Regions from separate parts of the Paenibacillus sp. FSL W8-0919 genome, predicted to be linked through region 1. Evidence: predicted binding sites of a transcription regulator. Region 1 holds the regulator's gene; the other holds the start of a gene.
The links. The regulator LexA, encoded in region 1, represses DNA repair genes until DNA is damaged. The targets are predictions, from matches to a motif close to CGAACATATGTTCG.
Positions count from the first base shown of each region.

Region 2: NST44_RS10600 (SPL family radical SAM protein) is a predicted target of LexA. The motif match lies at 2,804-2,817, and genes of this name have one in related genera.

Region 1 is NZ_JBBOPV010000001.1:5,339,314-5,347,332, forward strand. Features, by position in the region: gene NST44_RS24135 (FixH family protein) at 1-248, opposite strand, end outside; gene NST44_RS24140 (HAD family hydrolase) at 527-1,318, opposite strand; gene NST44_RS24145 (hypothetical protein) at 1,358-1,882, opposite strand; gene NST44_RS24150 (DUF896 domain-containing protein) at 2,099-2,305, opposite strand; gene NST44_RS24155 (LysM peptidoglycan-binding domain-containing protein) at 2,579-2,950, opposite strand; gene lexA (transcriptional repressor LexA) at 3,128-3,754, shown strand; gene NST44_RS24165 (sulfurtransferase TusA family protein) at 3,960-4,184, opposite strand; gene NST44_RS24170 (YeeE/YedE family protein) at 4,197-5,261, opposite strand; gene NST44_RS24175 (hypothetical protein) at 5,545-6,360, opposite strand; gene NST44_RS24180 (RNA polymerase sigma factor) at 6,357-6,899, opposite strand; gene glnA (type I glutamate--ammonia ligase) at 7,229-8,019, opposite strand, start outside.
Region 2 is NZ_JBBOPV010000001.1:2,383,533-2,391,551, reverse strand. Features, by position in the region: gene NST44_RS10610 (ATP-dependent DNA ligase) at 1-690, shown strand, start outside; gene ligD (non-homologous end-joining DNA ligase) at 696-1,610, shown strand; gene NST44_RS10600 (SPL family radical SAM protein) at 1,596-2,741, opposite strand; gene NST44_RS10595 (TetR/AcrR family transcriptional regulator) at 2,957-3,532, shown strand; gene NST44_RS10590 (serine hydrolase domain-containing protein) at 3,662-4,723, shown strand; gene NST44_RS10585 (YitT family protein) at 4,848-5,801, opposite strand; gene cls (cardiolipin synthase) at 5,969-7,399, opposite strand; gene NST44_RS10575 (M23 family metallopeptidase) at 7,693-8,019, shown strand, end outside.

The sequences.
Region 1 (8,019 bases):
CCGCCTTCCTGGGTGACTTCGATCTCAACCGAATCCGCGTCTTCCACAGGCTGACCGGCCTGCGTGACCTTCGCCTCAATAAAAACCTTCTCCCCTGCTGCAACCGTTTCCGGGTTTATCGTCAGATCGACGATAATCGGCTCGGCGAGCGTGTCTTCATCAATATCGGCCTTACTTTCGTTACATGCTGCAAGGGCGACTGCCATCAATACCATCGCCGCGATCAATGCTATCTTTCTTCTTGTCATGCACTACACCTCTTTACAATATCGTGCCTATGTATGCTGCACGCCATGGTCCGGATCTTACAGAATCTGCTCACCATCATTATATCCCAAGAACCTTTTTTTTCGATCTCACGAAGCTTACAATTGTGTGACGTTTCTCACAGGGATTTAACGGGTCGTGATGACAAGATCTCGATAGAAAAACAGCCCGGATTCGCGATTACCGCGTCCAGGCTGTGCCATATGTACTCGTCACTAACGATTTGCTTCTTCGGACGTATCGATTGACATTTTCGTTTTTAAAGCGCAGCCAGGATGGCGTGTAGCTCGGACAGATGCTTAATCTCAAATTCCGGAACAATGGCCGGATCCTTGGGCCGATCTACCCGATTAATCCAAACGGTATGCAGTCCGGCCGCATTGCCTCCCTTGATATCCGTCGTCAGCTTATCGCCGACCATGACAGCCTCTCCAGGCTTCGCGCCAAGCAGTTCAAGCGCATGCTGGAAGATCGACACATCCGGCTTGCCTTTGCCGAAGTCGCCTGAAATGACAATGTGATCGAAATAAGGAACCAGCTCGGGAACACCATCAAGCTTTTCCTGCTGAAGATCAGGGCTGCCGTTTGTGAGCAGCAGCAGCTGCACCTTTCCTTGCAGCTCCTTCAGCACGTCGAATGTTTCTTCATACACATAGGGTCTGGATCTGCGCTCTGACGCAAACCGCTCCGCCAGCGTTTCGGCAAGGCTTTCATTCTCAACGCCAACACGAGCAAGACCGCGACGCCAGGATTCCTTCCGATACATCGGTGCGAGCTCCTGCAATTTCCGGAATTCCGGCTGCGACCCAGCCGTAAAATTCGCCCACAGCCCTTCGAATGGATTGATCCCGATCATCTGGGTAAATGCAAAGGTGTCATAGGATGCGTACAGCGATCTTGCTTCTTCCCGTACCGCATTCAGCAACTCCTTGGCATCAACCCCAGCTGCAGCGGCACCTGCTTCGGCTGTCACTTCAAAAGCTTCTTCCACACTTCGTTCATCCCACAACAACGTATCATCCAAGTCAAACAATACGGCAGTAATCGGCATGTTCTCCCTCTCCCTTTGTTCGTTTAGGCGCTATATATATTAATGATGTTCTACCGGAATATGATGGGCCTTCGCGAACTCTTCAAGCCGTTCTCCCATCGCCTGAGTGTCGTACAAATTGATCATACGCGAAAACACCCAGTTGCCTGCTTTCCCCTTGCCTTGTATGACGACAGAGCCAGAAGCAATTTTAATCTTCTCGATCTCCGAAGCGGCCAATCTTCGCTCCCGATTAAACTTCATGGTGGACACGGATGCGCGTTCGATCTTCAGATAAGGCTTGCGCAGGAAAATCATCAATGCAAGCAGAATGTACAAGCCGACACCGACCCAGTTCAGGACCCCATTGCTATCGCCCGTCGCTTTAGCTGCCGCGGAGCCGAGAAGCGCATAAAGAGCCGCAAGGGCAAGCAATACGATCGGCAGCACATATTTCCGTCCCTTAAACACGTCCATTGTATCGGAAATGGCAGATCCCTGATAGGTGGACATTCCCTGCTTCTTCCGTTTTTTGTTCAGTTGTTGCATATTTTTGCTGACTTTTCGTTCCCAAGATCTTGACATATCGTTCCTCCCAAATCTGATATCGCCTGTGCTATCTATAAAAGTTGAATAAATGAATGGATGTTATGGCAATATACTCCCTTGCCTGCATCGTTTTCTTAAACTCAACTCATTTATATCCGGGAAGCAGCAGTGCTTCGTTCATGCAGCATCCCGGCTTGATAATAAAACATCATTTGAAGCCCTAATGAGTCCTTCAGGATGTATCGACAAAACCTAGTGCTTCAGACGGGGGCCGCCTTTTTGCTCGTTCTCATCGACCCACTCGATCGATTCCAGCTGCTGTCTGAAGTTTCTGCGGATATTGTTAAGGTAGATTTCCCGAAGCTCTGCGCGTTCCTTCATTTCCTCTTCGGTCAAACCCTCGCTTTTCTGCTTACGTGCCAATAGATTGATGCGTTCTACCAAAGTATCGATGTCCATGGTTTCTCCTCCATTTCAAATATCATTATAACTTAACCATGTGAAAAAGAGCTTGTCAAGGCGACCACCCTTGCAAGCTCTTGCATTCAGCGAATATAAACATATTAAGGAATGAATGTCATGATCTATATCATAAAGAGTGCGACAAATTCAATCATTATATAGTAGATTTCAAATACGACCTCATCGATCTGTGAAATGGCGAATTTCACTTCCTACTATATATTAAGATCTAAACCGAACGACTAAGAGTGCCGTTACCTGCATGGACGCTTACCATACCGGCAATGACAATACGTCGCCTGCCTGAATATCCGGACCCTTCAGCCCGTTATTTCTGCGAATGGTATCGATATATACCCGTATGTCCACATTCTCTGGCTTATGAACGGAAGCGATCTTCCACAAGGAGTCACCCGATTGAACAATAACTAGCTTCTCTCCGGTGGGTTCTTCCGTTCCTCCTGCGAACACGGAATATGCGCCTGTCCAACCGAATACAACGATGAGCAGAATGATCAGCAGTTTCGTTAATGGAAGTGAAACGATCTTTGACTTTATCTGATGGATCCAGGCTTCGGAGTCGGAATCCGTCTCTGTCGGTATGTTCTCATAAATGCTGCGGTATGTACTATATTTCAACATGAAATATCATCCCCCAAACAAGTGTTCTCTTAACTACAAATCGATAATAACACGAACACCTGTTTGTTTCAATACCCAATCGAACATTTGTTCCAATAATTTTAGAACTTATGTTTGTACGAACGGCAGTTCTATGTTATAATTTTCCCAAACGTTACTAAATGGGGTTGATACGGCATGTCGAAAATATCCAGCCGCCAGCTGGCGATCTTAGAGTTTATCCGAAACGAAGTTCGTAGCAAAGGCTATCCGCCTTCTGTCCGGGAAATCGGCGAGGCTGTCGGACTAGCTTCCAGTTCAACGGTCCACGGCCATCTTGACCGCCTGGAGAAGAAAGGCTTGATCCGCCGCGACCCTACGAAGCCAAGAGCCATTGAGCTGCTTGGCCAGGAAGAATCCGAGAGCAGCAACCTGTTTACCCACACCATCGCCCGGGTTCCCGTGGTCGGCAAAGTTACAGCAGGTGTTCCGATCACGGCGACCGAGAACATCGAAGATTACTTCCCTCTGCCGCAGCACTATGTCGGGGACGACAAGGTGTTTATGTTGTCCGTCGTCGGTGACAGTATGATCGAAGCAGGCATCCACAGCGGCGATTATGTGATCGTACGTCAACAGCAGACCGCCGATAACGGCGATATTGTGGTGGCCATGACCGAAGAGGACGAAGCAACGGTGAAGACCTTTTACAAGGAGAAGGACCATATCCGGCTGCAGCCGGAGAACCCTAGTTATGAGCCGCTGCGACTTAATCATGTGACGATCCTCGGCAAAGTCATTGGATTGTTCCGCGATGTTCACTAGCATAAAATCTACACATTAGAAGCCCGCTCCCTCTTTCAACAAGAGGATGAGCGGGCTTTATTATTCGGGCGGAGATTTCCACGTTGACGAAAGGAAATTAGCAAGTTGGGCTGATATAGGGATGGCCGATCAAACAAATGACCGGCCATTTTGATATATATTTTTTTATCCGTTGATAACTTCAGTCACGACCTAGTATGATCCGTTACTTCTTCTGAACCGTAATCGACCAGGATGCATCCGTAAGCTGAACGAAATTAGTAATTTTGTGGCCCGCTTCAGCAGCCCAACGCGGAATGCTTTCCGTTGCCTGCGTGCAGTCAAAATCAATCTCCAGTTCGTCGCCGCTTTTTAGAGATTCCATCGCTTCTTTCGCTTCTATCAAAGGAAAAGGACATACCATTCCAAGTACAGCTAATTTTTGTTTCATTAATATAACCTCCTAAGCCGTTGTCGTTTGATAAACTGCCGCCTTCTTCTTGGCGCTGGCACGTGGTCGCACATATACAAAATAAGAAGCTGCCCACGTACCTAAAATCATGAAGAATAATGAAACCCATCCTTGCCATGTCATCATCGCCGTCATGACCAGACCGTTTCCAATAGAGCAGCCGCCTGCCCAGCTTGCCCCGAAGCCCATCAAAATGCCGCCGGAAAAACTGGATACGGCCGTCTTGGCATCAGGAGCCCGAAAGCGAAACTCGCGGCTTCCTTTGGCTGCGATGAACGAGCCGAGGAATATCCCCAGTACAAGGAACACGCCCCAATTCAAATATTTATCGCCATCTCCGGTTACCAGATACTGAAGAATGTTAGCGGAAGGCGTGGTAATTCCTAGCCCCGACATTCTGCCTGTCGCTTCGCTGAGCGGCCATGCCAACAGCGCAACCAATCCGACGAGAATCGCGGTGACGAACGGATGCCATCGTTTCTCGAACAATAGATGGTTAAGGCCTTTACGCTTCGGCGGCAGCGACGGAATAAACACTTTTGGCTTGCGCAGCTGCTTGACGACAAGAAAAATAGTAATCAGAGCAAGTAAAGCGATAAATGGCCATACCGATAAACCGAACGTGGCCGGAATGGAGTTCGTTGGTGTTGAAATTCCTTTGAGGCTGTTGTTCACCGGCGACAGGGCCCCGGATTTCATAACAGCGCTCATCCCCATGTACCCGAAAAGAGCGATCCAGCTTCCAATAAGCCCTTCCCCTGCCCGATACCATGTTCCTGTCGCACAGCCGCCGGCCAATATAATGCCGATTCCAAATATGAAAGAACCAAGGATCGTAGCCAGCCAGTTAAACTCGCCGGCTTGGAACTGAATAAGTCCCATCTGGATCAATGCGAATACGCCGATACTCTGTACGCTGATCGCGATCAGCAAGGCGTAGAACATCCGGTTATCTTTTGTAAGATACATGTCCCGGAATCCACCTGTCAGACAAAAGCGACCCCGCTGCATAACAAATCCGAGTAAAGCACCGCATAATAACCCTGTGATAATCATTTGTGCCAAATTCGATGCCCCCTTATCTATTAATCCGACTAATTCAATATACTTTGTATACTATACGATTTTACTTACACTAATCCAAGGAGTCAATGATTTTTGATCAGGAAAAAAGTTACAAATCCCGATATTTTCTTAGTCGTTTTAATCAACCGCATGTTTCACATGCGGGTTTTGTTCTCTAGTTTGAATATCCATGGGAATCTGCACTAAAAGCTAACCGGGTTTAAAAAAGTTATTAAAAAAAGCACCCCGAAGGATGCTCATTATATATTGCACATCATTCCAGAATAAGGGCTCTCTCCCGGAGATCAAGCCTGTACTCGCGCTCCCCGTCAAAATCGGGCGAGCCTTCGCCTCCCGGCCCTTCCGTTGATTCCAGCACCAATCGATTCATTCTTACCATAGGCTGGCTCAGCGGCTTGTAGTAGGAAGTGACAAAGCTGCCCACTCCTTCCTTGAACGAAAGCGGGAAGGCTTCGCCGGTTCCCCGATCCATGGCGAAAGCATAAATTTCGATGGCATGGCAATCCCGATACTGCGGGGCAAGCAAAAATACGTCCGCATCCTGAAGCGGCAAGCGGATCATTTCAACCGGTTCCGAATTCGGCTGGATAAATGTCCGATCTTCCAACACTCCGATTTCGGTTTCGCTGCCATCTGCAGCTGCGTGGATGACATGATACCTTCCCGAAAAAGAAAGATCCGTTTCAATTCCGAAACAGCTTGGAGCACCGAGCCGTTGAACGGCCTCGCTTCCTTCCGCTACGACGAGCAGCTTCCCTTCCGGCCCGGTCCCTTGCGCACGAACCGTTCCGGCTTGCCGGTTTGCTGCCTCCGTCGCCAGCGGAACCGTCTCTGGCTTCGACTTTGGCGAAAATGGATCTCCTCCCCCCATCCAAAGGATAGCGATAATCAACAAAACGCCGGCGATGGCTGCCGTCCAATTCCTGCGACGCTTGAGCGTCCTTGTACTCCGGCCCTCCCCCTCCTTCAGACGCTTATGCACCCGCCTCTTTAGATCAGGCAGCAACAACTCGGCATCAAACGGCCCATTCTTCGCCCTTTCATACCACCCAGGTTTATGCTCGTTCATATCTGATGCTCCCCCAGTTTGTTCTGTACTTTTTGCCTAGCCCGATACAGCCTGGATTTAACCGTTCCGGCCGCAATCCCCAGCAGCTCGGCAATCTGTTGAATCGGCATATCATAATGAAGATCCAGTACGAGCACCTCTCGGAATTTAACCGGGAGCTCCATGATGATATCCCAGATATCGTCCGTATATTGTCTGTCCAGATACTCCGTCTCCGCCGAGATGCTGTGCCCTGCCGGTTGAATCCGATCCAATAAGGTTACGCGCCTTAGAAAAAATGACTTCTTGTGCCGAAAAGCCGTATGCCGCGTGATCGTAAGCAGCCAAGTTTTCAAACTGGATTGTCCGCGAAAGGTATGTATGCCGTAATAAGCTTTGATAAAGACTTCTTGAGCAATGTCGTCCGCAAGCGCGTGCTGCCCCGTCAAAAAGTATGCGTAATTCCAGATGTCACTGCCGTAATGCTCCATGATCGCGTCTAACGTGTCGGTATCCATGGAAGCCATGTGCTTGACGTATTCGAACTCCAACCGATTCACCTCATCCAATTAGAGTCCAACTCAGGGCGAAAAGTTCCCTTTTATTGAAGAAAAATTTATCCTTCCCGCAGCGAGCACGACTGTCATTAGCAGGTGCAGGCCGTATCCTCCGAGCGACCCAGAATCTTCACAAATTTTCTAGCAATATTTTCCTGTTCTGATGAGCTCAGATGGATGGATATGCCGTCCAAGCTTGAATTTGCCACAAGGCATAGAAAACAGATTTTCTAGGGGTGTTTTGGGGGCACACCCTTCGAAATAACCTCAATAATTAAATTGCCCCCAAGCAAAAAAATCCCCCACGCCATACGGCGCAAGGGATTCCTCTATTAATACATGGTGATGTACTGATCGCGTTCCCATTGGTGAACTTGCGTACGGTACATATCCCACTCGATTTCTTTCAGCTCGTAGAAGTGAGCCAGCGCATGGTCGCCGAGCGCTTCGCAAATCACCTCGTTGCGGACCAGCTCATTCAGCGCTTCCTTCAGGTCGGCCGGCAAGCTTGGAATGCCTTCCTCGATGCGCTCCTCTTCACTCATCACGTAAATGTTGCGGTCAATCGGCGCTGGCAGCGCCAGCTCGCGCTTAATGCCGTCTAATCCGGCTTTCAGCATAACCGCCAGGGCCAGGTACGGGTTAGCGGCCGGATCCGGGTTACGAACCTCAATCCGCGTGCTCAGTCCGCGGGAAGCCGGAATACGAATCATCGGGCTGCGGTTGCTCGCAGACCATGCCACGTAGCAAGGAGCTTCATAGCCTGGTACAAGACGCTTATACGAGTTGACCGTCGGGTTCGTAATCACCGTGAATGCACGGGCATGCTTCAGGATACCGGCCATGTAATGCCGCGCCGTCTTGCTCAGTCCGAGCTCATCCGACTCGTCAACGAATGCATTCTCCGCGCCTTTGAACAGCGATTGGTTGCAGTGCATACCCGAACCGTTCACACCGAAGAGCGGCTTCGGCATAAACGTAGCGATCAGACCATGCTGGCGGGCAATGGTTTTAACTACCAGCTTGAAGGTTTGAATCTGGTCGGCCGCCTTTACGGCGTCTGCATATTTAAAGTCGATTTCATGCTGCCCCGGAGCTACCTCGTGGTGGGAAGCTTCGATCT
Region 2 (8,019 bases), 3.0 Mb from region 1:
CACGATCGTCTGCTCCTGGACGGCGAAGTGGTTTATTTTCATCCAGAGCTCGGACGCCCGGTGTTCCAGAAGGTGCTTCAGCGGGAGCGTTCACGTTCGGTTCGGTCGGGCGCCCCGCTCTTCACGTATGTGCTGTTTGACATTCTGGTCGACGGCGATAAGGATATGCGTAAGCTGCCCTATCTTGACCGGCATCATCGGCTGAAGGAGATCGTCTCCACTACGCCCGGAATCCTGACGGCCGATCTGTTCCTGGAGGGCGAGAGCCTGTGGGCATGGGCCGAGGAACGCGGATGGGAGGGAATCGTTATGAAACGTCTCTCCTCCCCTTACCGTGAAGGGAAGAAGCACCGGGACTGGTACAAAAAAAAGATCGCCATCACCATGCAGGCGGAGGCTGTCGCTTTGATCATAAGAGAAGGCCGCGTAGCCAGCCTCGTGCTGGCTGACGATGAGAACAACTATACCGGCAGGGCATCGCTTGGACTGAACGAACAGACCAAGCAGCGGCTGTTAGAATATGCAGGCCTGCATCCGTCAGGTGCCGGCTGGAAGACGCTGCACGCAGATTTGAAGAAGGAGCAGCTCGCTTGGCTTAGCAAGCCGCTGACCGCTACGGTTACCTTCCTGGAGTGGAGCCAGGACGGAATGATGCGGCATCCGAAGCTGCTGTCGATTGAGGGGGTGTAACGGCTATGGCCCGTACCGTCAAAGGAACGCTGACCATTGAAGGTCAAGAGATTCAGATTACCAATCCGGACAAGCCGCTGTGGCCCGAGGTTGGCATTACTAAAGCCATCTATCTGCGAAAGCTCGCGGCGATCTCTCCCTACCTGCTCCGCTATTGCAGAGGCAGGCTGCTGACAACCATCCGTTATCCCCACGGCGTGGACGGAGAATCGTTCTATCAAAAAAATGCGCCCGAGCCGCTCCCGCCCTTTGTCAGTACCTACGTGCACGAGGGCATCAACTATGTCATGCTGAACGGGCTGCCCGAGCTCTTATGGCTGGGCAACCTCGCTGCTTTGGAATTCCATCCTTCGCTCCACCTGGCCGGTGACGTTCTGCCATGCGAATGGATGATCGATCTGGACCCGTCGCTTCCCGAGGAGCCGCGGATCATGGAAGCTACGGCCATCGTCGGCGATGTGCTGCGCTCGCTTGGAATCGCCTCCGTACCGAAAACGTCCGGGGCAACCGGGGTGCAGATCATCGTCCCGATTCCCGAAGGCATTACGTTCGACGAGCTTCGCTCCGTCGGCCAATTCGTCGGTCAATACGTAACGGAGAAACACCCTAAATTGTTTACCATCGAGCGGCTGAAGAAAAACCGCGGCGACAAAATCTATTTCGATTATCTGCAGCATTACAGCGGAAGAACGCTTGCCGCACCTTATACTCCCCGGGCCAGACGCCTCGCAACGGTATCCACGCCGCTCACTTGGGAAGAGGTTCAGCGGGATGTCTCTCCGACGGATTTCCACCTGCTGAACATCGAGCAGCGCCTTAAAGAGAGGGGCGACCTGCTGCAGGCTCTGCCTCCCCAGCCGATCGGAGACATCATCCGGCATCTGAATGCCAAGGGGAAGCCGGCATCAAAACGGAAATGATAGCTGCTCAACCTCCGGCTTCAGATCCTCGGCGGAGACGGGTGCCGCAGGCTGAGGCAGCTTGCGCTGGCGGATGGAATGGTGCGGGGCTGCTTCCCGGCCCCGCTCCTCCCCTTCCTTATAACCTGCACTTCCGGATAGAGCATGCGAGCCTGCCCCTGCAACATGGCCTGAATCAATGCCTTCCGCCAATCGGGAAGTCCTTCTTTCCGTCGCGGGATCGTAGGATCCCGTGGTTGGATTCGATGGGCGACTTGCCGTCCATCCCAGTCCATACTCCGACAAGAGGCGGGCGGCCATCATTTTGAAGCTTCGTATATACTGCTCTTCGGCGTAAGCTCCCGATCTGTACAGCTCCCGATAAGACGGCACGACCTCAGGGAAATGGAGCTTGAGCGTCTCCATATACCATTTCTTAACGTCGCGTGACAGCCTCAAGAGCGAGATCATGGCAAAAGAAGCGCCATGCTCCTTCACCCTGGACAGGAGCTCCCTAAGCCCTTCTTCCCCATCGGTAAGATAGGGCAGGACGGGTGCCGCAAATACGCCTGTCCGTATGCCGGCGGAAGACAGCCTCCAGACGGCCTCCAATCGGCTTGCAGGATGCGGCGATGCCGGCTCAAGCTTGCGGATCAGATCTGCATCCAGCGTATTCAGGCTGATATTGACCGAAACGTCCTCCATCCGGGTCAGGATGTCCATATCGCGCAGCACGAGCGGCGAGCGGGTGGTAATGCTGGTTGAGATGCGATACTTCGCCAGCAGCTTCAAGCATTCCCTCGTGATCTCCGCCTTTCCCTCGATCGGCTGATACGGATCCGTAGCCGTCCCGATTGTCACCTGCCCGATCGATCTCCGCATCGCTTCAATATCATGGCCGAATTTGGCAGCCGTATCGGACAGCTGCTTCGCCAGCGCCTCCGCCGCATTGGTCTTCATGAAAATATGATGCTGGAATTCATCCTCCGCCCCCATCCCGATAAAGGACTGGAAGGCGCGTGCATAGCAGAAGCTGCAGCCATGTCCGCATCCTCTGTACGGATTGATAGACCAGTCAAACGGCATCCGCTCTTCTTTCACCCGATTGAGCGTTTGCTTGGTCGAAATGCTCTCATAAGTCGTTTGCGCCATATCCCCTTCGCCTCCTTGTCGTAACCTGCTCTATTTCCGAAAATGTTATGGTTATATTATAGCAAACATACGTTCTTATTATAAAAGGAATTTACTGGATTTACAAATCGATTATCATGACATCCCACTAGCAATCAGGAAAATAATCCCTTATAATCAATACATAACATATGTTATATATCAAGTGTTATATTTATTGAACAAGGAGCATACCTATGGCACCAAAGCCTAAATTCACCAAACAAGACATCATCCTGGCCGCATTTGACATTGCCCGTGCGGACGGGCTCGATTCCGTCTCCATCCGGAAAGTGGCCGACCGCCTGGGATGCTCGATCGCCCCGATCTACGTTAATTTTGCCGATGCGGAGGAGCTTCTGCAGCGAGTGGTGGAGCACGCGCTTCACGTAGCCAAGCAGATGATTACCGAGCAGCGGACCGGACAGCCGTTTCGGGATATCGGGATGGCCAGTTTGCGCTTCGCCAGGGAATTTCCCCTGCTGTACCGGGATTTAATCATGAAGAACAATCCGTATATGAAGCATAACGAAGAACAGCTTAATGAGGTGGTCGAGCTGATGAAGGAGGATCCCGGCTTAGCGGGATTTTCCGGCGAGGAGCTTCGGGCGCTTTTAATCAAAATGCAGACGTTCCAGACCGGCTTGTCCGTCATGGTCGCCAACGATTTGTTTACAACGAGTGTCAACGAGGAGCAGGTAATGGCCATGATGAATGAGGCGGCCGAGGATTTCATTCGCGCGGCGCGCTTGCGGCAAGCGGAACCAACTTGAACAGCCGCCTCTCCTTCGGCATGATTTCGGAGGATTTGCTAGAAATCCAAGGTTTTGAAAATTCCATGGTTCCGGATTTTGAATTTCCATGGTCAAGCATTTCAATTCTGTGTTTAGGGAGGCATGAAGATGAAGGAAAAGGCGGGCCCATCGCCGCTGGATCAAATGCGATTTGATCGCTGGATGGCGGCAATGACGCGCAGAAGAAATATATTCGGCGCCGTCATGTGCGTCGAGAATCAGGATCGGTCGCTGTCGATCGTCAGCAGCGCCGGGGAAATGAAGCCGGAGACCCCTTTTTTTATCGCCAGCGTAACCAAATTGTACGTCACGGCCGTTCTTCTGCAGCTGCGTTCACGGCAGCTGCTTCGGCTTGATGATCGGATTGGCGAATATTTGCCCGAGGCGATGATCAAGGGCATTCACGTTTACCAGAACGTCGACTATTCCCGGGAGATCACGATCAAGCAATTGATGTCCAACACCTCGGGCATTCCAGATTATTTCTCGGGACGCGTATTCGCCGACTTAATCGCCGGGAAAGACCAGTCCTGGCCGCTAGAGAAGACGCTTGAAGCCGTCAGGCAGCTTCGTCCGAAATTCCCGCCGGGCATGAAGAATAAAGCCCAATACTCCGACACCAATTATCAGCTGTTAGGGAAGCTGATTGAAACGGTAACCGGGCAGCCGATCGAGGCAACATTCAAGGAATGCATCTTCGACAGGCTGAGACTGACCCAGACCTACGTATACAAGGACCCTCTTGATGGAAGACCCGCTTCCTTTTATTACCGGAAAACCCGGCTTCAAATCCCCTTGTACATGTCCTCCATCGCACCCGAAGGCGGCATCGTTTCCACGGCCCGAGAGACCATGACCTTCCTCCGAGCGTTTTTCGACGGCGTTCTATTTCCGCAGACGGATCTGAAGGAGCTCATGGAATGGAAATTTCTATGGGCACCCGGCACTTTCTTCTACGGTTCAGGCATTGTACGTCAGCCATTGTCCCTCTTGAACATGAAAGACGGCTTAATCGGCCATTGGGGCCAATCCGGCGCATTTGCCTTCCACCACCCGGAAACGGGGTTATATTTCACCGGGACGGTAAACCAAGCCATCGGCCAGTCGGCCGCCGTCCACAGAATCGCCCGCATCATACGCCATTACAAGAAGACGAAAAGCCCCACCTAGGCTACAAATCGCAGCGGGAATTCCATCGTGTAGAGATTAGCTTTTGACATCAAAAATAGGGCTCCGCCCGCTTCTTGTACCAGCAAGCAGGTGGAACCCTGAACTATTCAAGCTTGTATAACGTTTAATGAATGGCCTTCTTCTTAAACCGGCCGCCCTTGACATCATGAATATTGCCGACTGCCACGAAGGCCTGCGAATCCCAATCTTCCACAATCGATTTCAGCTTCGCTTCCTCAAGCCGGGTAATGACCACGAAGATCACCTTCTTGCTGTCCCCGGAATAGGCTCCCTCGCCCTCAAGATAAGTAACTCCGCGTCCAAGCCGCTGGGTCAGCGCATCGCCGATTTCTTTATGCTTATCGCTGATAATCCAAACCGATTTGGACTGGTCGATGCCCTCGATCGTAATGTCGATGAGCTTGAATGCCAGATAGTAAGCAATCAACGAGTACATGGCATGATCCCAGCCAAAGATAAAGCCTGCGCTGCCGAGAATGAATACGTTGATGAACATCACGATTTCCCCGACCGAGAACGGCGTTCTCTTGGTAATTAAGATCGCTACAATTTCCGTACCGTCCATCGATCCTCCCGATCGAATGACCAGACCGACGCCCACGCCAAGGAGTATTCCGCCAAAGACGGCAGCAAGCAGCGGATCGATCGTAATCGGAGCGACAGGATGAAGAAAATAGGTTCCGATCGACATGACCAGTACGGCGTACAACGTGGATAAAGCGAAGGTTTTACCGATCTGTTTATAACCCATAAACAGAAACGGAAGGTTGAATAAAGTCAGGAATATCCCGAGCGGGACATCGGTTATATGGGACACCATAATCGAGATGCCGGTAATTCCCCCGTCAATGATCTTGTTCGGCACCAGAAAAATCTCCAGTCCCACCGCCATCAGCATTGCACCGAAAGTTAAGAACACCAGACGACGGAGAAGCTTTAAAGCAATTGATCCGCTCTTCGGATTCTCCGGCTTCTGCTGGTCCGCTTTCAGCGGCGGCACGGACTGCGGTTCCGGCTGTGTGTGCGGCTGTACAGAAATCTTCACATCATTTGACATAAATCTCCCCCGTTCATTATGAACCTCAGCTACTGTATATTTATTAGCGGCACTCCTATAAATATTCTATCATATTAATGAAAGCCGCTACTACCATTTTCAAAGATCAACCTCTATATGCATGTCATTCCATCATTAGCTGACTTTAATGCTGCCTATAATGGAGGCTATAACAACGGGGACAGCATCCGGCACAAGATTTCGGCTGCCTTCTGCCATCTACCCCTCGCATGGAATGTCTCCAGTTCGATGGCTCTGCTGTGGTTCAGGTCCTCCTTGAAATCCGATACCAGCCGATGGATCGGCTGCTCGTCGAACATCACAGCCGTCAGCTCGAAGTTGCAGAAGAAGCTCCGCATATCCATATTTGCCGTGCCTACGGAGGCAAGGAGCTCGTCAACGATCAGCACCTTGGCATGGATAAACCCTTTTTCATACTCATAAAAGGACACTCCGGCCGCCAGCAGCTCCTCCACGTACGACAGCGACGCCAGCTTGACGAGCCGCGAATCCGCATGATCCGGAATAATAATCCTCACGTCGACGCCGCTTACCGCCGCCGTCTTCAACGCTTCGTACAGCCCTTCATCCGGAATGAAGTACGGCGATGTAATCCAAATGCGCTCCTTGGCAACCGATATGGCCCCAAAGCACATCTCATGAATGGCATTCCAGCTCGTATCCGGACCGCTGCTCAAGATCTGCACCTGCTCCTTCCCGGTACAGTGGTGCTCTGGATACAGGCTCGGATTCGAGATCGCTTCGCCGGATGCCAGCTTCCAGTCGTGCAGGAATACGCTCTGCAGAAAATAGACCGCATCTCCCTCTACTTGCAGATGGGTGTCCCTCCAGTAGCCCATGTCCGGATATTCCCCGAGATAATCATCCCCGACGTTGATGCCGCCGAGGAATCCGACGGTACCGTCCACCACGACGATCTTCCGGTGGTTTCTGTAATTGATTCTGCGGCTGAACATGGATACCATGGCAGGCAGGAAGAAATAGAACTGAACCCCGGATTCTTTAAACCGCCGTATGAACGCTTTCTTCAATTTATAGCTCCCCAGCCCGTCGCATACAAGACGCACCTTGACCCCTTCCTTGGCTTTGCGGATCATCACATCCTGAAACTTCGTACCGATCCGGTCATTTCTGAAAATATAAAACTCTACATGAATATGATCCTTGGCCTCCTCCATCGCTTTGAGCATCGCATCATAGGTCTCCTTGCCATCGGTTAAGACACGGGTCTCGTTGCAGCCGGTGATGGGACTTTCGGATAAATGCTTTAACAGATTAAACAGACGATCATGATGATGGAAGCCGGGATTGTTCATATCCTCCTTGCGCAGGACGACAGCCGCCCGGTCCCAGAAATGCTCCTTCATCTCCCGAAACAGCCGGGAACCTTTTTGGCGAATCTTAAGCCGCTTCTGATAATCCTGTGCAACGAAAAAATAGATCACGAATCCCAGCAGCGGGAGACAGAACAGAATAAACATCCATGCAACCGTCTTGGAAGGATTGCGGAATTCAAGCAGCAGCACCGCTGCCATTTGCAAAATAAACACAATGAGAACAAGCAGAAGCCACACCATACGGCAGCCTCCTAACGGAAATAATAGTGGTCTTTTCTTTTAAACAGACATTGCTGGTCTAGGCGTCTCAGCTATCGTGGATAAGTAGCGTAAATAAAGACAGATAACTACAGCTTTGACCAATTAATTATGTATTTATTCAATTACCCAATGTCACACCTGCTTGAATAATATACGTTTACATCTCATTTTTGACATGTTTTTCGAAAGAGTAGAATACATAGAAGATAAGGAGCTGGCCAAGTCTTGCGGAGGATGCTATACCCACTAAACATGAATGGAGGGGAGATGCCATGAAAACCGCGCACCGTAACCAACGCTTAACCCTGCTGGTGCTCCGGGATGCCCAGCATTCCGTCAAGCAGTTTCATTTGTCCAAGCCTCTCATGATCGCGGTGCCAGCAGCCGCGGTATTGTCGATCGCCGGACTGATCGTGTCGCTGCAGATCCAATCGGCTCAGACCATTTCGACTCTGGAGCAGCAGTTGACGCTCAAGAGCCTCGAAGCCTTGAAGATGGAAGTGACCGTCAGCGACAAAGATGAAGCCATCGAGCGCTTGAACAAAGCCATCATCCAGCTGTCGGGCGAGGCTGAAGAAACGAAGGCGCAGATGGAACGC